4 regions of the Ruegeria sp. CDSA033 genome follow, and region 4 is predicted to be linked to each of the others. Evidence: riboswitches for the same ligand, from Rfam matches in the RefSeq annotation. Region 4 holds a riboswitch; each other region holds the start of a gene.
What was found. Region 4 has a riboswitch for cobalamin ahead of AC2FLA_RS21885 (metal ABC transporter ATP-binding protein). Riboswitches for the same ligand answer to the same signal wherever they lie in the genome.
Positions count from the first base shown of each region.

Region 1: it holds a riboswitch for cobalamin, as region 4 does, so the genes downstream of both, AC2FLA_RS10765 (hypothetical protein) here and AC2FLA_RS21885 (metal ABC transporter ATP-binding protein) in region 4, are expected to answer to the same signal.
Region 2: it holds a riboswitch for cobalamin, as region 4 does, so the genes downstream of both, AC2FLA_RS07585 (DUF1636 family protein) here and AC2FLA_RS21885 (metal ABC transporter ATP-binding protein) in region 4, are expected to answer to the same signal.
Region 3: it holds a riboswitch for cobalamin, as region 4 does, so the genes downstream of both, AC2FLA_RS16825 (DUF1636 family protein) here and AC2FLA_RS21885 (metal ABC transporter ATP-binding protein) in region 4, are expected to answer to the same signal.

Region 1 is NZ_JBXWQI010000006.1:143,855-148,311, forward strand. Features, by position in the region: gene AC2FLA_RS10755 (DNA polymerase III subunit gamma/tau) at 1-1,666, opposite strand, end outside; gene AC2FLA_RS10760 (protein-tyrosine phosphatase family protein) at 1,824-2,321, shown strand; gene AC2FLA_RS10765 (hypothetical protein) at 2,329-2,736, opposite strand; cobalamin riboswitch at 2,821-3,040, opposite strand; gene AC2FLA_RS10770 (alpha/beta hydrolase family protein) at 3,185-4,042, shown strand; gene rsgA (ribosome small subunit-dependent GTPase A) at 4,051-4,457, opposite strand, start outside.
Region 2 is NZ_JBXWQI010000004.1:141,338-145,794, forward strand. Features, by position in the region: gene AC2FLA_RS07570 (FecCD family ABC transporter permease) at 74-1,087, opposite strand; gene AC2FLA_RS07575 (ABC transporter substrate-binding protein) at 1,089-2,039, opposite strand; gene AC2FLA_RS07580 (ABC transporter ATP-binding protein) at 2,050-2,835, opposite strand; gene AC2FLA_RS07585 (DUF1636 family protein) at 2,832-3,188, opposite strand; cobalamin riboswitch at 3,290-3,495, opposite strand; gene AC2FLA_RS07590 (bifunctional enoyl-CoA hydratase/phosphate acetyltransferase) at 3,644-4,457, shown strand, end outside.
Region 3 is NZ_JBXWQI010000014.1:50,294-54,750, forward strand. Features, by position in the region: gene AC2FLA_RS16815 (protein-L-isoaspartate O-methyltransferase family protein) at 10-663, opposite strand; tRNA gene AC2FLA_RS16820 (tRNA-Cys) at 891-964, shown strand; cobalamin riboswitch at 1,251-1,460, shown strand; gene AC2FLA_RS16825 (DUF1636 family protein) at 1,545-1,934, shown strand; gene cobW (cobalamin biosynthesis protein CobW) at 1,931-2,986, shown strand; gene cobN (cobaltochelatase subunit CobN) at 2,990-4,457, shown strand, end outside.
Region 4 is NZ_JBXWQI010000040.1:22-4,478, forward strand. Features, by position in the region: tRNA gene AC2FLA_RS21880 (tRNA-Met) at 1-56, shown strand, start outside; cobalamin riboswitch at 383-593, shown strand; gene AC2FLA_RS21885 (metal ABC transporter ATP-binding protein) at 823-1,581, shown strand; gene AC2FLA_RS21890 (metal ABC transporter permease) at 1,574-2,476, shown strand; gene AC2FLA_RS21895 (metal ABC transporter solute-binding protein, Zn/Mn family) at 2,473-3,372, shown strand; gene AC2FLA_RS21900 (hypothetical protein) at 3,453-3,695, opposite strand; gene AC2FLA_RS21905 (LysR family transcriptional regulator) at 3,882-4,457, opposite strand, start outside.

The sequences.
Region 1 (4,457 bases), on a different contig from region 4:
CGATCCGCTTGATGCGCGCTTTCGGAAACTGCATCAGAACGGCTTGAACCAGTGGGTGTTGTTCGGCCTGCGCTTTCAACGCCAGATCAGCCGCGTCTCGAACCTCGGCGATTGTTGCTGCGTCCCCGTCGGCCACGATTGAGACGGCCCATCGGTTTCCGGTCCAGCGTTGCAAGGCCGAACCAAGCCTTTGCGCCAGATCGGTCGGCGCTTTGTCCGTCGGCGTGAACTCGATCCGTCCCGGGGAATACGAGACGAGACGCACGCCGTTTTCGACCTCAACCAACAGTTTTACGTCCCGGTTGGTGCGGATCAGTTCGACCACGTATTCGAAGGTTGGATAGTGTGCCAGCGCGGTCTGGACGTCCTGGGCAAGCACTGCGGTGGGCGCGCCTGCAGGCCCGCGTTGCGCCGAGAGATGCGCAGAGGACGTCGCCTGTGCAGGTGCATGAGTTGGCACAGCCACACCACCGCCAGGTCCCCTGCTTGGTGGGGGGGGAGGTGCGTCTTGTAGTCGTTTGATAAGCTCTTCGGGGCTTGGCAAATCGGCCACATGGGTCAAACGAATGATTGCCATTTCGGCGGCCATCATCGCGTTGGGTGCTGCAGAGACTTCTTCCAGCGCCTTCAGCAACATCTGCCACATGCGCGTCAACACCCGCATCTGCAGCGCCTCGGCCATCTGTTGACCCCGTGCGCGTTCATCCGGTGAGACGGTGGGGTCATCGGCGGCATCGGGCGTGATTTTGACCACGGAAATCCAATGGGTGATCTCGGCCAGATCGCGCAGAACGGCCAGCGGATCGGCCCCTTCGGCATACTGGCCGCTCAACTCAGTCAATGCCCCAGCCGCATCGCCACGCAAAATCATATCCATCAGATCCAGAACGCGCCCGCGATCTGCAAGGCCCAACATTGCCCGAACCTGATCGGCGCTTGTTTCCCCTGCACCATGTGAGATCGCCTGATCCAACAGCGAGGTCGCATCGCGCGCAGATCCTTCGGCCGCGCGTGTGATCAAAGCCAGCGCGTCTTCTGCGATATGTGCGTTTTCCGCTGCGGCGATTTTGTTGAGCAGACCGATCATGTCCTCAGGTTCGATCCGGCGCAGGTCGAACCGCTGACAGCGGGACAGTACGGTCACCGGCACCTTGCGGATTTCTGTTGTCGCAAAGATGAACTTCACATGCTCGGGCGGTTCCTCGAGCGTTTTGAGCAGCGCATTGAAGGCGCTGGTCGACAGCATGTGAACTTCGTCGATGATATAGATCTTGTAGCGCGCGCTGGCGGCACGATATCGGACACTGTCGATAATCTCGCGGATGTCGTTCACACCGGTCCGGCTGGCGGCGTCCATCTCCATCACGTCGACATGGCGTCCTTCCATGATGGCCACACAATGCTCGCACTGGCCGCAAGGTTCGGTTGTTGGCTTGCCTTCGCCATCGGGGCCGATGCAGTTCATGCCTTTGGCGATAATCCGGGCAGTGGTGGTTTTGCCGGTGCCGCGAATACCAGTCATGATAAAGGCCTGCGCGATCCGATCCGCTTCGAACGCGTTTTTTAGCGTGCGCACCATTGCGTCCTGTCCAACCAGATCTGCAAAGGTTTCAGGGCGGTACTTGCGGGCAAGAACCTGATAGGCGGGGCTGGGCGTTTCGGTCATGTCTGCTCTGTCAGATTCGTGTCAGAAATGTAGCGTAGAGACCCGGGCCGCCCACGTCCACAGCAGCCTTTGTGGAATTTCGGTTTGGACAGCGTCTGTAAGCGGGATAAACCGGCTGTCAAAATTTGGTGGGCTGGTGGCAGTAGGAGCATAAGCTTTGGCAAAATTTGCAATCTACGCGCTGCCTGTTGGCTCAGGCACCTTGGCGCTGTCCCCTTTGCCTGGCGGCGGCGGTGGGTATGTGGACGATCTAAGGGTGATACAGGACTGGAACCCCGATCTGGTGATTTCAATGACCACTGAGGCCGAGATGCAGCCGGTCGGTGCAGGCAGTTTTGGTAGAGACGTTCAAAGCAGACCCGCTACCTGGGTGCATCTTCCGGTCGAGGACTTTGGCGCGCCGCCCCAGCCAATCGAAACTCTTTGGCCCCAAGCCAGCGCAGCCGCCCGGCAGGTTCTGTCCGACGGTGGACGCGTGCTGGTGCATTGCCGTGGCGGTTGTGGGCGGTCGGGGATGGTCGCGCTGAGGCTCATGGTGGAATGTGGCGAAGATCCAAACCACGCGCTAAACCGGCTGCGCTTGGCCCGACCATGCGCGGTGGAAACGGATGAGCAGAAGGCTTGGGCCATGAAACCGGCCCAGAGCGATCGGTGAACTAGGATCAGGCCGTGGCTTGTTGAACAACCTGATGCGATGGACGCGGTGCAAGGGCCGATGCCTGAAGCATGGCGCAAGGCAAGGCCGCCAAAACACCAGCAGGCAGAGTGGAAAAGTCAGGGCCGAACATCATATCGGCGTATTCGTCCAACGTGTCGGCTGAGTCGCCTGTGTTTGTCCCGCAATAGACCCTGATCCGGGCCGGGCTGGCGCGAAACCGTGCGGTGCAACCCTCATCGCAATGGGTCAGTTCGCTGGAGCCGTCCACCTCAAATTCGCTGGTCGTCATTGGTTGTGCTGTTGCCATCGCCTCGGCCAAGGCCCGAGCCATTTGGGCCAATGCGGGGCAGGTTTTCCCCGTTTTCTGGCACAGGGTGGCGGTGAATTCGTGGGTCGTTGTCTTCCAGATCATAATGCGCCCTCCGCGCGGTGAGCGGGGGACGTGGAACAGGGAACTCAGCGTACTGAAGACCTGCCCGGACACCCCGCCCGAGTTTCGGTTTTTACTTTGATGGCAGGTCTCCTGACTTGCGGGTCATTGCTTTGCCGACCTTCCCAGCCTTTCGGCCAGTGGTATTTCGGCATTGCTTACCGCTTACAGTTGCGGGGGCAGTCGCGGCCTTGGTCCGTTCCGGCATTGCCGGGCTGGACCGCACCGAGTTCCCTTTTCATCCCGCCCCAATATAAGGACGAGAACCATCACCTCATCGCTAGCGGTTGTAAGTGGCTTGAGTCAAGCGGGCTGTTTTCCATCGTTCAAGTGGACGCTTGGTCACTTTGAAAATCTGTTGACTCCAGTCGCGCAAAAGCGCCGATATGCCATATGTGAACCGAATAGTTCAGATGCTTGCGAGGGCACCATGTTGGACAACACTCCGGTCGTTTTGACCGAAGATTTCACGTTTTCTGCCGGAGACGCCGAACTGTCGGCACGGCTGTATATGCCTGCCTCGGCACCTGATGTGGCGGTTGTAGTCCATGCCGCCACAGGCGTACCGCGCGACTATTACCAGCATTTTGCGCGGTGGTTGGTGGAAGAACAGGGTATGGCCTGTCTGACCTATGACTATCGCGATTTTGGCCACTCTCTACGCGGGCGCCTGCGCGATTCGCAGGCCACGATGGCTGACTGGGCGTTGATCGACATGCCCGCTGCTCGCGCCGAAATGCGGCGCAGATTTCCCGCCGCCCAGCAGTGGAGCATTGGCCATTCGGTGGGTGGAATGCTGGGGCCAATTCAGCCCGATATTGAGCAGATCGACCGGATGATCTGTGTCTGTTCAGGTTTGGTGACGGTATCCGACCACCCCTGGCCGTATCGCGCACTGGCGACAATGTTCTGGTATGCCCACCCGCCATTGCTGGTTAAGGCATTGGGATACCTGCCGGGCAAGGCACTTGGGTTCGGCTCGGACCTCCCGGCGCGTGTCTACTGGCAGTGGCGCAAATGGTGCACCGCTGCGCTGAGCTACGTGCCGGAAATCGGCAAAAGCCTTCCAGACGCCCGTTGGGCTGCGTCGGAAACACCCGTCGATCTGTTCACAATGGACGATGATCAGGTGGTGCCCCCGAACGCGGTTTGGCGCCTGGCCGATCTTTACGGTCCCAAAGCCCGCCGGCATCAGTTGTCGCCGAAAGACTTTGGATTGGCCGAGGTCGGTCACATCGGCGCATTTGCGCGCCGAAATGCGGCCATATGGCCCCGGTTGATCGCCTGAGCCGGTACTTACAGCTTTTTGCGGGATTTCTTGTCCTGCATCACCGATCGTACCATCTTACCAAAGGCCTTGTCGCGCGCACGAGACTGCGCCACGGTTTCCGAGTTCCTTTCATCTTCACGCCGCAGCTTTCGCCAGCGCTCTAACCGCTCTGCGTCCAGTGTTCCGTTGGAAATCGCATCCTGCACGGCGCAGCCCGGTTCAGCCTGATGCTGACAATCGGAAAAGCGGCAGGTCTGAGCCAATTCAAGAATGTCGGAAAAGACCTCGTCGACACCATCTTGTGCATCCAGCAACCGCAAAGCCCGCATGCCGGGTGTATCGACCAACCAGCCTCCGTTCTGCATCGGATGCAACGCGCGCGCCGTTGTCGTGTGCCGCCCGCGCGCGTCGTCCTCGCGAATGCCGGACGTTG
Region 2 (4,457 bases), on a different contig from region 4:
TAGGTCATTTTGACCTGTTAAATATTAGTCATTTAGGAAACTTTAATTTATTTGCCGAAGCGACCCTTTGAGATCATCGGCGAGGGCGCGCGGTCCGGATCAGTAGAAGAAAAACAAAAACCGATCCCAGCGACGTCGTGACAATACCAACAGGCAGCTCTTGCGGGGCAAGCAACAGACGGCTCAGGATATCCGAGCCTGTCAGCAAAGCTGCTCCGACAATGGCGGCGGTAGGCACAAGCTGGCTGTGCAAAGGCCCCGCGATACCGCGCGCGATGTGGGGAACCATCAAGCCGACAAACCCAATTACGCCCGCAACGGACACAAACACAGCGGTAGCAAGAGCGGCCACGAAGAACATCCGGAACCGCAAGCCCTGAACGGGCACACCCAGGGTGGCCGCGGTCAAATCACCAGTCAGCAGCGCATCAAGCCAGCGGCTACGGTACATTGCGTAGGCGAGGATCAATGCTAAACCGGCGCAGACTAGCGGGAATGTCTCCCACCGGGCAAGCCCCAAACCCCCAAGCATCCAGAAGATAACCGAATGGGCCGCACGACTGTCGCCCGCGAAAATCAGATAATTGGTAATGGCTGAAAACAAAAACGAAACCGCAAGCCCCGCGAGGATCAGTTTTTCGGGCGCGCTTGTGCGCAGCCCATGAACCAAAGCCAGCACAATGCCTGACGCGACAAGTCCTCCGAAAAACGCGGCCAGTGGCAGGGTCCAAAAGCCCAACACATCTCCGGTTACTGTTATGACAAAGACAGCCCCCGCCGCAGCTCCTGAGGACAGGCCGAACAGAAACGGGTCCGCCAGATCGTTGCGTGTGGTGGTTTGCAGGACAACGCCGACGATGCCCAACCCGGCACCGATCACGGCGGCAAACAGTGCGCGTGGTAAGCGCAAGTCAAACACGATGCGGTGGAGCGGAGACATCTCTCCGTCCACCAATCCCGTGCCCAACAAGACACCGGCTAGCGCGTCAGAGGCCGGAATGGATGTGGTTCCGTAGACAGTCGAGGTCAGCAAAAGGGCGGCCAATACAGCCGCCCCCAGCAAGAGTGTAAGGCCAAGTCGGCCCATATCAGTTCAGGCCCGGGTGCATGGCTTTGGCCATTTTCGAAATTGCTTCGATATTTGCCGGTCCGGGTGTCAGTTCCTCATAGCGCAGACCAATCCAGCGTTCGTTCTTGACCGCGTCCGTCTGTGACATCACGGGATGGTCCTGCAGGAACTTGAACGTATCCGCGGCGCCATTTCCGGTCTGATAATCAAGTAAAACCAAGAATTCCGGGTTCGAAGCGGCGACAGCCTCCCACGAAGAACGACCCCAGCTGGTGTCCATGTCATGGGTGACATTTTCGCCGCCAGCGGCAGCAATCATCGCGTCAGGAATGGCAAACTTACCAGCCGTAAACGGGGCATCGGCGGGGCCGTCCAGCAGGAAAACGCGAGGTTTCGGCAGGTCGTCTGTCTGTGTCTCAATCGCGGACAGTTCCTCTTTCCAGCCAGATACCAGCTCTTCTGCCTTGTCTTCAACGTGCATGACTTTGCCCAAGCGAAGGACGTCAGTGAACAGTAGGTCCATACTGGCTTCGGGGCGATCCTTATCCAGATGTACGCAGCTTTCGGTCAGGATCATCGTTTTGATGCCGAAAGGCGCAAGCGTGTCCGGGGTCACGTCACCGCCCGGCTTCATGCCATAGTACCAGCCTGCAAAGAAAAGGTCGGGTTCGACAGCGACCAGATTTTCAACCGTCGGGTACTTGGGCGCAAGTTCCGGGATGTCGCCGCGCAGGGTGTCAAACTCGGGGCTGGTTTTGTACCAGCCAGTGATGCCCGTCAGGCCAACGATCTTGTCCTGCAAACCCAGCGCAAAGGCCATGTCGGTCATGTTCATGTCGTGCACGACCAGCCGCTCGGGCTGAGTTTCAAACACCATCGGCTCGCCGCAATTGTCGACGGTGATCTCGTGCGCTGTTGCGGCACTTGCAAGGCCGCTGATCAGTGCTGCGCACCAGAGAGTTTTGTTCATGTTGTTTTTCCTAGTTTGAGGTAGTGGTTCTTCGGATGTCCAGTGCCGGAATCATGCGGCCTTCGTGCTGAAAGCTAAGAAAATCGACACCAAACGTTTCACGGACCCTTTCGGGTGTCAGCACTTCATGCACTGGGCCGAAACCGGTCAGGCGCGTGGATTTCATCAACGCGACATGGGTCGCGAATTCCGGGATCATGACCAGATCATGGACGATCATGACGACCGTAATGCCCAACTCGGCCACCAGCGACAGCATGCGTCCCTTGGCGTCCGGATCCAGATGGTTCGTCGGCTCATCCAAAAACAGCAGCGAGGGGTTCTGCGCCAGCGCCCTTGCGATATGAGCGCGCTGGCGTTCCCCGCCGGATAACACGGCCATCCGCTTGTCGGCGAGGGCGACGAGTCCGGTCAGTTTCAGGATGCGGTCCAATTCCAAGGCGTGTTCAGCGGCAGATTGATCGGCACGGATCGGGATTTGCCCAAGGGCCACATAATCGCGCAGGAACAAACGCCCGTCCGGCGATTCCTGCTGACTGACTACGGCGATCATTCGGGCGCGGTCCATCGCTGAAAGCTGCCGAAGGCTGCGCCCCTTTACCAAAACGTCCCCCAGCACAATCTCTTCACCGCCGCACAAAAGATTCAGCAACGTTGTCTTGCCCGCACCGTTTGGGCCGGCAATTGCCAGGGTTGCCCCTTCATTCAGTTCGAAATTGACGTTTTGCAGCAGTACGTCGCCGTTCAGGGCGTAATACTCCAGCCCGCGCGCCTCAAGGAAAGCTCCGCAAGTCATACGCTTGTCTCCAGCTTTAGCCGTGGTAGGCGCGCCAGGGTCTTTTCAAGAAGGGCAGGCGGGCGCTGCGATGCGTTGGTCCAACCATCCGTGCTCCGGTGGTATTGATGTGCAAATTCGGCCAAAGCATCCACGTCCTCAGCCGATTGGATGTCACCGAAAAGGTACTGCGCTTTGTCTAGTGCCTGAAACCCGACGGTTGTGGGCCGACCGCAACCGGCCATGCAGGAAATGCTGCGGATGTCAAAACTGGATGGAAGCTTGCTTGCAAGCGCAGCGCGCAATGAATCCGCCCGGTCAGAGCCCTTGCAGGTCTCGCAAATCAGAAGGAAATGATCAGGACTGATCGACATGGCCCACTCCGCCTGTTGCCAAGCGCGGACAGAAGGTGCCAATCATGTCATCACGTCTTAGACGTGTCATAAAGCCTCCTTCCAGGACGCCCCGCCCCGGGTTGGTTGAACATCGGATGGTAGGTCTCCTGACTTGCGGGTCGTGGCTTGGCCATCCTTCCCGACCCATTTTGGGCCAGTGGGTATTTGGCGTCGCTCACCGCTTACAGTTGCGGGGGCAGTCACGGACTTGGCGCTTGTTGGCAACCTCACCGTATTCCCTTTTCATCCCTTGGCGAACCATAGGGAACCATCGCGGTGATGCTTGCCCGAGTTCCGAATTTGGGTCAAGCGATAATCCGCGCCGCCCCACGAGCAGAGGTCATTTGTCATTTGCTAATGATCTGACTACGCTGCGTCGCAGAAATGTTTGGGCAAAGGTGGATATGTTCTGGTTCCGCGGGGCGGAACATCCAATGTTTGAAACGACGAACACGCATTCAAAAACAAAGCCGGACGAGATGAAAATTCAAGAAAACAGAACCTATTCTCAACTGAAGGTAGGCGACAAGGCGCAGGTCACCCGATTGTGCACCGTGGACGACTTGTACGCGTTTGCCTCGGCTTCGGGTGACCACAACCCGCTGAACCTGGCGGCCTATGACGGAGATGGAGATGGGCACCCCGAGGCTGTCGCGCCCGCTTTGTGGCCCGCGGGCCTGGTGGCTGCAGTAATTGGAAACATCTTACCGGGGGCCGGTACGCAAACACGTCGGGCGGACCTGAGTTTTCATGCTCCGGTTATGGCGGGCGAAGAACTGACCGCTTTTGTGGCTGTGACCGAAAAGCGTGAAGACGGCGACCTGACCTGTTCCGCCGAAGTGCGCCGGGTCGGGGATAACGCATTGATCCTAAGCGGCACCGTACAGGTCACGCCACCGTCGCGGCATTTGACCTTCGACTCGGTCGAGGTGCCGGGACTGATCGTTCAGCGTCACCGGCATTTCGACGCTTTGTTGGAAAAGGCACGTCCTCTGGACCCGATGCCCACAGCGATCGTCGCCCCGGAAGAACCGAATTCGCTAGGCGGCGCATTGCTCGCCTTGGAAAACGGCATCATTACTCCGATTTTGGTGGGCGACCCGGACAAAATCACCGCCGCTGCCGCCCATCTTGGGGCCGATTTGTCCGGAGTTGAAATCATTGAAGCGCGAGGCCACGAAGTGGCCGCCCAACGCTCGGTCGGGCTGGTCGTTGAAGGTAAGGCCCGGATGCTGATGAAGGGTCATT
Region 3 (4,457 bases), on a different contig from region 4:
GTGATCAAACTATAGCGAAAATACACGATTTTTGGAAAATGTCTGCAAAATCGGTGCATTGGCGTTAAACGCATCTCGCCAAGTCACACGATCCCCTGATTTATGGCCGATACGGACGATCCCCAGCGCACCTTGGACAAAAAGGCAGGCAATTCGCCCATGATCCTTAAGCTGTGCGATCAAAGCATCCGGAACCTGTTCCACACCACCCTGGATCATGATCACGTCATAAGGCCCATGTTCGGGGGCACCTTGTTCAAGCGGGCCTACATGGACAATCGCATTGTCTGCCTCCGCCTCCATCAGGATAGACTGAGATTCGGCCGCCAGATTTTCGTCTTCCTCTACGGCAACAACCAGCTGTGCCATGCGCGCGGCAACGGCGGTCGAATACCCCAAGGCCGGAGCGATATCCAAAACCGACTCGTCGTTGGAGATATTTAATATGTCCAGCATCTTAGCCAGGGTCCGCGGCTCCAACATGCAGCGCCCATCACCCAGTTCGATCAATCCCTCGACATAAGCCGCCTCGCGCTGTGCATCCGGCACGAAATTCTCGCGCTTGACGGTCAGCATCGCGTCTATGATGGGAAACTTCGTGACATCAGAAGGACGTATCTGCGTATCGACCATCGTCCGGCGGCGGGCTGCGAAATCTGTCATTGGATCGCTCATCTTGCTCCCTTGGGTGATTGAGTTCTGCCACATCCTTGAAAAACCGGCAACGGCCCAGACACGGAAACTTTCCAATCTTCACAAGATACAACGTCGCAACCAAAGACTAAGTTGGCACCCGGCCCTGAAATTTGCGCTCCCCCCTCTGGACGCTCCTGTCGAAAGCTGCTAAAACGCCGATCACACCACGGCAAGTATTTGATTTTACTTGAAAAGGCGAGTTGGCGGAGTGGTGACGCAGCGGATTGCAAATCCGTGTACACCGGTTCGATTCCGGTACTCGCCTCCATTTATTTCCAAGCACTTAGCTTTCTGCGCTGCTTTCGCAATTTCGGACGCCTAAAGTTCAGTATCAGATGCATGTTGCGATTGCGGGTCCAGCGATTCCATTTACACAACCGCACTACTTGATTGCCAAACCGAGAAGTGCTGAATCATCTGCGACGGCCGGGCTGAATTGCGCCTCGCTGCGTGATCGGATCGCATCGGATGCCGCTGACTGACTTCGGCAAGTCGCTTTTCTGACGTAGCGGGTTTTCAAACCCCAGTCGTGCTTGACAAGCCCCCTGCCCGTGCCGCATGTCGCATGCGTTGGTGTCCATCCCCGGATGGATGAAAAGGGAATGTGCCAGCGGTTATTCCGCCAAGCACAGCCGCCCCCGCGACCGTGACCGGAGAGGGTGCCCAAAGCCACTGGCCTAATAGGCCGGGAAGGCGGGACATCCAACAGAGGCTCGCCTCTGACATCCGCAAGCCGGGAGACCTGCCAGCACCCGAAGTTGAAACCGGGCGGGGTGTTCCGGTGTCGGGTCCATGTGCAGACGCGTGGCCCGCATGAAACCCCGTCCCCCGTATAAAGGATGAGGGGGATGAGAGACGTGACCGAGACCGCACCAGTCGAGTTGCTGGTCTGCACGACATGCCGCCGTGGGTTACCTATCGAAGATGACGCCCAGCGACCCGGCACTTTGCTGCATAAAGCACTTGAACAGGCTGGCTTGCCGGACGGCGTCGACCTGAAACCGGTGGAATGTCTGTCGAACTGTGGTCAGGGATGCTCGATCGTTTTGCGTGGCGGCCCGTCCCGATGGACCTTCGTTTATGAAAACCTCGACGAGACCGACCATGTCGAGACCATCGTTGAAGGCGTCACCAAGTATCTAGCCGCTGAAGACGGTCTGGTGAAATGGCGCGAACGCCCCGAACATTTCCGCAAAAACTGTGCGGCCCGCATTCCCCCGATTGGAGCCCTGAAATGAGCAACCTTGAAAAACTCCCCGTCACTGTGATCACCGGCTTTCTGGGCTCGGGCAAAACCACGCTGGTCAAACACCTGATGCAGAATCCGCAGGGCAAGCGCCTGGCCGTTATCGTCAACGAGTTTGGTGATGTGGGTGTGGATGGCGATATCCTGAAATCCTGCGCCATTCCGGATTGCCCGGCGGAAAACATCATGGAACTTGCCAATGGCTGCATCTGCTGCACCGTAGCCGATGATTTCATCCCGACCATTGAGGCGCTGATGGCGCTGGAGCCGCGCCCCGATCACATCCTGATCGAAACGTCCGGTCTCGCCCTGCCCAAGCCGCTGCTCAAGGCGTTTGATTGGCCCGATATCCGCTCGAAAATCACCGTTGATGGTGTGATCGCTCTGGCGGACGCCGAGGCCGTCGCCGCTGGGCGTTTCGCACCAAATGTCGAAGCCGTGGACGCCCAGCGCCTGGCTGACGACTCGATCGACCACGAAACGCCCCTGTCTGAGGTGTTCGAGGATCAGATCTCCTGCGCGGATATCATCCTGCTGACCAAGCCCGATCTGGCTGGCCCCGAAGGCGTGGTGAAGGCCAAAGGGATCATCGCCGACGAAGCTCCCCGCCCCCTGCCCGTAGTGGAAGTCGCCGAAGGCGCCGTGGACGTCCGCGTCGTATTGGGCCTCGAAGCCGCCGCCGAGGATGACATGGACGCGCGCCCGTCGCATCACGACGGCCACCACGACCACGAACACGACGATTTCGAAAGCATCATCGTCGAGTTGCCCGAACAGACCGACCCGGCGGAACTGGTCGCCAATATCGAACGTCTGGCCAATGATCTGAACATTCTGCGCGTCAAAGGCTATGCCGCCGTTCAGGGCAAACCTATGCGTCTGCTGGTGCAGGCCGTTGGTGCCCGCGTACGTAACCAGTATGACCGGCCGTGGGAGCCCGGCGAAGAGCGCCGCTCGCGCCTGGTGGTCATTGCCGAGCATGACGACATCAATGAGGCCGCAATCCGCGATATCCTCGTGGGTGTGACCGAGGCCGCCGAGTAAGCCATGCACGTCGTCTTCCGCGAAAGCCACGGGTTAGAAGAGACCGAAACCCCGACCGATCTGGGTCAGAGCCCGGCGGATCTGGTGGTGCTGTCCTTTTCGGACAGCGACCTTGGCGCTTTCGCGGCAGGATGGCATCGCGGTGGCGGGTCCGAAGGTCGCATGCCGACGATGCGATTGGCCAATCTGACCGCGTTGAAACACCCGCTGTCTGTCGACACTTATGTCGAGCAAACGCTCGAGGGCGCCAAGGGCATTCTGATCCGTTTGATCGGCGGCGTCCCTTACTGGTCCTATGGCTTGCAGCAAGTTCTGGCGCTGGCACAGGCTAAAGGCATCGCGCTGGCCGTCCTACCCGCCGACGGGCGCGAGGATACTCGGCTGGATGACTACTCCACCCTGCCCGTCTCGACCCTGCGGCGGCTTGCGCATCTCTGTGACACCGGCGGTGAAGTCGCGGCGCAAGCGGCTCTTGCCCAGATGGCGCTTGCGGCGGGTCTCTATGCCGGACCCGTGATGGGGGCCAAGACCCTGCCCGAATGTGGTGCATGGTGCCCGGATCGCGGCGTCATCCCGGCGGATAAAGCGTTCACCACCGACGCAAAGCGTATCTTGGTAACGTTCTACCGGGCTTACCTTACCTCGGCGGACACCGCCCCGGTCGCAACCTTGATCCGCAGCCTGCGCGCACGCGGGTTTGAGGCCGTCGGTCTGTTCGCTCCCTCGCTGAAAGCCCCGCTTGCCGCCGATTGGTTGCGCGAAAATGTCGTGGCGCTGAACCCGGCGGCGATCATTAATGCCACCTCTTTCTCGGGCAAGGGCGCATCCGGCACCTCTCCACTGGACGCCGCCAATGTGCCGGTGTTTCAGGTTGCTCTGGCCACCTCACGCCGCCAGGCTTGGGCCGAGGCGGAACGCGGTCTTTCGCCCGCTGATCTAGCGATGCATGTCGTCCTGCCCGAAGTGGACGGTCGGATCTCGGCAGGCATCGCCTCTTTCAAGGAACCGGGCAAGCGTGACCCGCATCTGGAGTATTCCCGTTTTGCCCACCGGGCTGAACCGGAACGGATCGAGGCTATCATCGACAGGGTCACCGGCTGGTTGAACCTGAACGACAAGCCCAAAGGGGATCAGGTCCCCGCCTTGGTGCTGTCCACCTATCCCGGCAAAGACTGGCAGATGGCCCATGCGGTGGGCCTCGATGCTTTGGCCTCGGCCGAGGCGATGCTGGCCGACCTGCAGGGCGAAGGGTATGACACCGCTCCTGCCCAGCCGATTTCTGATACGTTGTTGGACGCGCGGATTACGTGGTCGCTTTGCGAATATCTTACTGCGCTGGCAGACTTGCCGGAACAACTGCGGGCAGACCTCGAAACCGTCTGGGGCAAGCCTGAAGACGATCCCGCCTTTGCAGATGGCGCGTTCCACTTCACCGCCCTGCGCCGCGGCAAGGCGCTGGTCGCGTTGCAAC
Region 4 (4,457 bases):
AGCTCGTCAGGCTCATAACCTGAAGGTCGTAGGTTCAAATCCTACTCCCGCAACCAGCGGCAGATAACCCAAAACACCACAGCCAGACTGCAATTGATCAAATAAATCAATTGTTTAACATCTGCGCCCTGTCAGGCGAATAAACGTAAGGTCAAAGACACAATTCCTAAGCGCAAACAAAAATCCTAAGCGCAAACAAAAAAAACGGGCAGAATAAAAACAGTCAAAAAGACTGTTGGCGTGCGTCTGAAGCTACAAGAAGCGGGGCAGTGTAGTATCCACCGTTGCCTCACGTCTACCGCACCCCCTCCATCGTCGAGCAGCGACTGGAACGAATAGCCACCCCGCGCAAGTTCGTGCTCTTGTCGAATCAAATCAATTCGTATTTTGTCCTCGCGATGGTTCCCGACTGTATTCTGCGGTCAGGGATAAAAGGGAATACGGTGCGGTTCTGTAAAAAGGCCAATTCCGTGACTGCCCCCGCAACTGTAGGCGGCGAGCGACCCGAGATCGTCCACTGGGCAATAGCCTGGGAAGGATCGGGATAGCTTTGACCCGCAAGTCAGGAGACCTGCCATCCGAAATTTATGAACCTGGGCGGGGTGTCCCAGAGGGAGATGACAATGTTTCAAGCGGTCCGTACCGTGCACGACCTTGCGCTCGCTTTGCCCCTGTCCAAACACAGGAGGCGTTGCCGTTGTCATTGCAAAAAGCTGACACCCAAAGGGGTAAGTGTCTGACAGAATTCAGCGTTCCGGTCCTGGTCGCGGGGGCTCTGGCGCTGTCGGCGCTCTTGTGGCTCGCGATTTACGCGGTGATTTGATGTCGGCCGTTTTACAAATCCGCGATCTGACGTTGGGCTACCGCGACCTGACATTGTTTCACCGCCTCTCCATGGATATCGCGGCCGGAACGACCCTCGCCGTTCTTGGTGCGAACGGGTCGGGCAAGAGCACATTTGTAAAGATGCTGCTGGGCTTGATGGATCCTCTTTCGGGCAATTTGACTTGGCCGCAGGGCCGTCCTGGTGACATCGGGTATCTGGCGCAGATGACAGAGTTCGACCGCCGATTTCCCATCCGTGTGAGGGATCTTGCTGCGATGGGTGCCTGGCGCGGGTTTGGTTATCGTACCGGGCTGGACGCCGCCGCGCGCAACCGGATGGCTGCAGCGCTGGATGAGGCCGGGGTACTGGATATCGCTGACCGGCCTCTGCATATGCTGTCGGGAGGGCAACTGCAGCGCGCGCTGTTTGCGCGGGTTATCATGCAGGACGCGCCGCTGATCCTGTTGGATGAACCGTTTGCCGCAGTCGACCAAAGTACCGAAGCACATCTGTTGTCGATTATCCGCCGATGGCGCGATGAGGGGCGTGCGGTGGTTTTGGTGGTGCACGATCTTTCCTCGGTGCTGGATTATTGCAGCCACGCGCTGCTTTTGGGCGGGCAAGAGGCGACCCACGGACCGGTGAATGACGTTCTGACACCAGACCGGCTGGTTGCACAAGGATACCTCTCGGAAAGTCAGGCGTCTTGGATGTTCCGTGGCACCCATTCAACAGCGGAGCACGCCAATGTATGACCTGATCGCAGAAATGTGGAGCTTTGCCTTCATGCGTCGCGCTTTTGTGGCAACCACGGTCCTCTCGGCATCGGTCGCGCCGGTAGGCGCGTTTCTTGTTCTGCGTCGCCTATCGCTGGCTGGTGAGGCCATGGCCCATGCGATTACCCCTGGCATTGTCATCGGCTTTGTCACCGCGGGCCTGTCGGTCATGTCACTGCTGGTCGGAGGGCTTATCGCGGGTGTTGGCGTCGCCATTTTGACCGCCTTTCTCGCACGCCGGACGATCCTGCGCAGCGATGCCAGCCTTGCCTCGCTGTATCTGATCGCATTGGCGGTAGGTATCTTTATCCTGTCTGCAGCAGGGTCCGCAGTTCCACTAAAAAGCTTCCTGTTTGGATCAATCCTTGGGATCGACGACGCGTCGATGGTCCTTGTCGGCGGGGTGGCGACAGTAACATTGCTGGCATTCGCCGTTCTGCTTCGTCCGCTGATTGTCAGCACCTGTGATCCGGTTTTCTTCGAAACGCAGACGCGCCGACCGTGGTTGGTAGATCAGGGTTTTATGCTGCTGTTGGTTCTGAACCTGCTGGCCGCGTTCAAAACACTGGGAACGTTGATGGCCGTTGGCCTCATGATCCTGCCTGCGACCGCCGCGCGCTATTGGGCCAGTACGATCACCGGGCAACTGGTCCTGGGCTTTGTGTTTGCCTTGTCCAGCTGCTGGATCGGCCTGACCCTGTCCTACTTGTTCCCGGACACGCCGTCCGGCCCGGCGATCGTTTTGGTTGCCGGTGGGTTCTTTCTGTTCTCGGCCATTTTCGGTCCCCTTGGTTTTGGCAGACGGATGCGCAAACCGTCTGTTTCCAAAGACATCCCCATTGCCCAAATTCAACAAGAAGAGAGAGCACAATGACTCTTGTGAAGTCACTCTATGCCGGCATCGCCTCTGTGTCGTTTGCTTTGGCTGCATTGCCGACCGTTGCGGCAGAAGACAACGTCAAGATCGTCGCCAGCTTTTCGATCCTCGGCGACATGATCGAAGAGGTCGTCGGCGATCTGGCCACAGTTACGACAATCGTGGGCCCGGATGCGGATGCGCATGTGTATCAGCCTTCGGTTGCAGATGCGAAGGCCGTTGCCCAGGCGGATATCATCTTTGTCAACGGTCTGGGCTTTGAGACATGGTCCGATACCCTGATCGCTGAATCGGGCACTGACGCAACCGTGCACGTTGCCACCGATGGTATCACGACTGTCACAGTCGAGGGCAAAATCGACCCCCACGCTTGGAACTCGCTGTCGAACGGCATGATTTACGTGACCAATGTGGCCGACGTGATGACAGAGGCGATGCCCGAGCACGCCGAAGAAATCGCTGCCAATGCTGCGGCCTATATTGCGCAGCTTGAGGCGCTGGATGCAGAAACCAAGACAAAGCTGGCAGGCCTGCCCGCCAATCGCCGCACGGTTGTGACCGCACATGACGCGTTTGGCTATCTGGCAGACGCCTACGGCCTGACTTTCCTTGCGCCGGTTGGAATCGACACCGAGGCAGAGCCATCGGCCAAGGATCTTGCTGTTCTGATTGACCAACTGAAGGCGGATGGTGCTGCGGCGCTGTTTGTTGAAAACATCACAAGCCCCACTTTGATTCAGCAAATCTCGGATGAAACCGGCATCGTGATTGGTGGACGGCTGTACTCGGACGCCCTGTCGGAACGGGGTAGCCCGGCCACCAGCTATCTCGCGATGTTCCAGCACAATCTGAACACTCTGCTGAACGCACTTGGGAACGCAACCGCAAGCTAACTTGTCTTCAGGTACGGGGCGGCACCTGAACCGTCGCCTCATACCGTGCATTGGAACGGTGGGTTCTTGGAAATCGCCCCCTAATCCGGCTTCCATCCATCCTCGTATTCTCCCAACGTTCGGGAAAGATCCAAAAGCGAGGCGAACAGTCTTGCGTAAACGTCCCGTGACATCATCGTCTTGTTGTCATCCAACACCTGCAGAAGATCGACGACGCCGGAGGCAAAGGCATCATAGACCAACTGGTCCGCGGGCGTTGGGTCCAGGGTCCATATATCGTGCGTGTCGTAATACCCTACGGGTTGGGGATCGTCGTCTATCATTTGTCCGCCTCATATCGGTGAGGCGCATGTAGGAGAGAAGAAAGCGAGCGCTAGTGATGTGGCAGGAAGTCACAAGTTTTTGGCAACGCCAAAAACGTGAACCCGATATCGCGTTTGGCCGTCGACAGGATGTGATTAACTACGTCTCGGCCGCAGTCGACTTCTGTTGTGCCAACCGAGCAGTTGTCAGAGTTTCGAATGTTCGCTTTGCAAAACTTCCAGAAACAGATTTGTCACCCGCGTCGGTTCAGGTTGCTTTCTGGTCACTGCAGCAAACCGGGTTCGATATTGCGTTTCGTCCGGCAACACCATCCGCATCTTTTCCTGGTCCACAAAGTCCTGCGCAAGATGATCAGGCAAATAACCTATGTATCGCCCTGACAGGATAAGTATGGCCAGCGCCTGCTCGCTTTGAACTTTTGCTGAACGTTTAAAGCCCAGTTGCTGACCGACGATCAGGTTCGGAGAGTTCACGCTGAGCCCAACATAGTTGTACCTGAGCAGGTCGCTCGTCCTCAGATTCCGGTCCGGTATTTCGAACAGAGGGTGTTCTCGGCCGCAATACAGGAACATGTTCTCGCCATATAACGGCGCATAGTTCAGACTTGTCGAAGGGCGATGCAGCGCAATAATCCCGATGTCGAGCTGACCACTGATGACCATGGTTTCGATCACGTTTGGCGGCTCAAGAGACAATTCGATCTGAACCGAGGGGGCGGCTTCGTTGAACCGATGAATGGCGCGGGCAAGCCGGGAATCCGG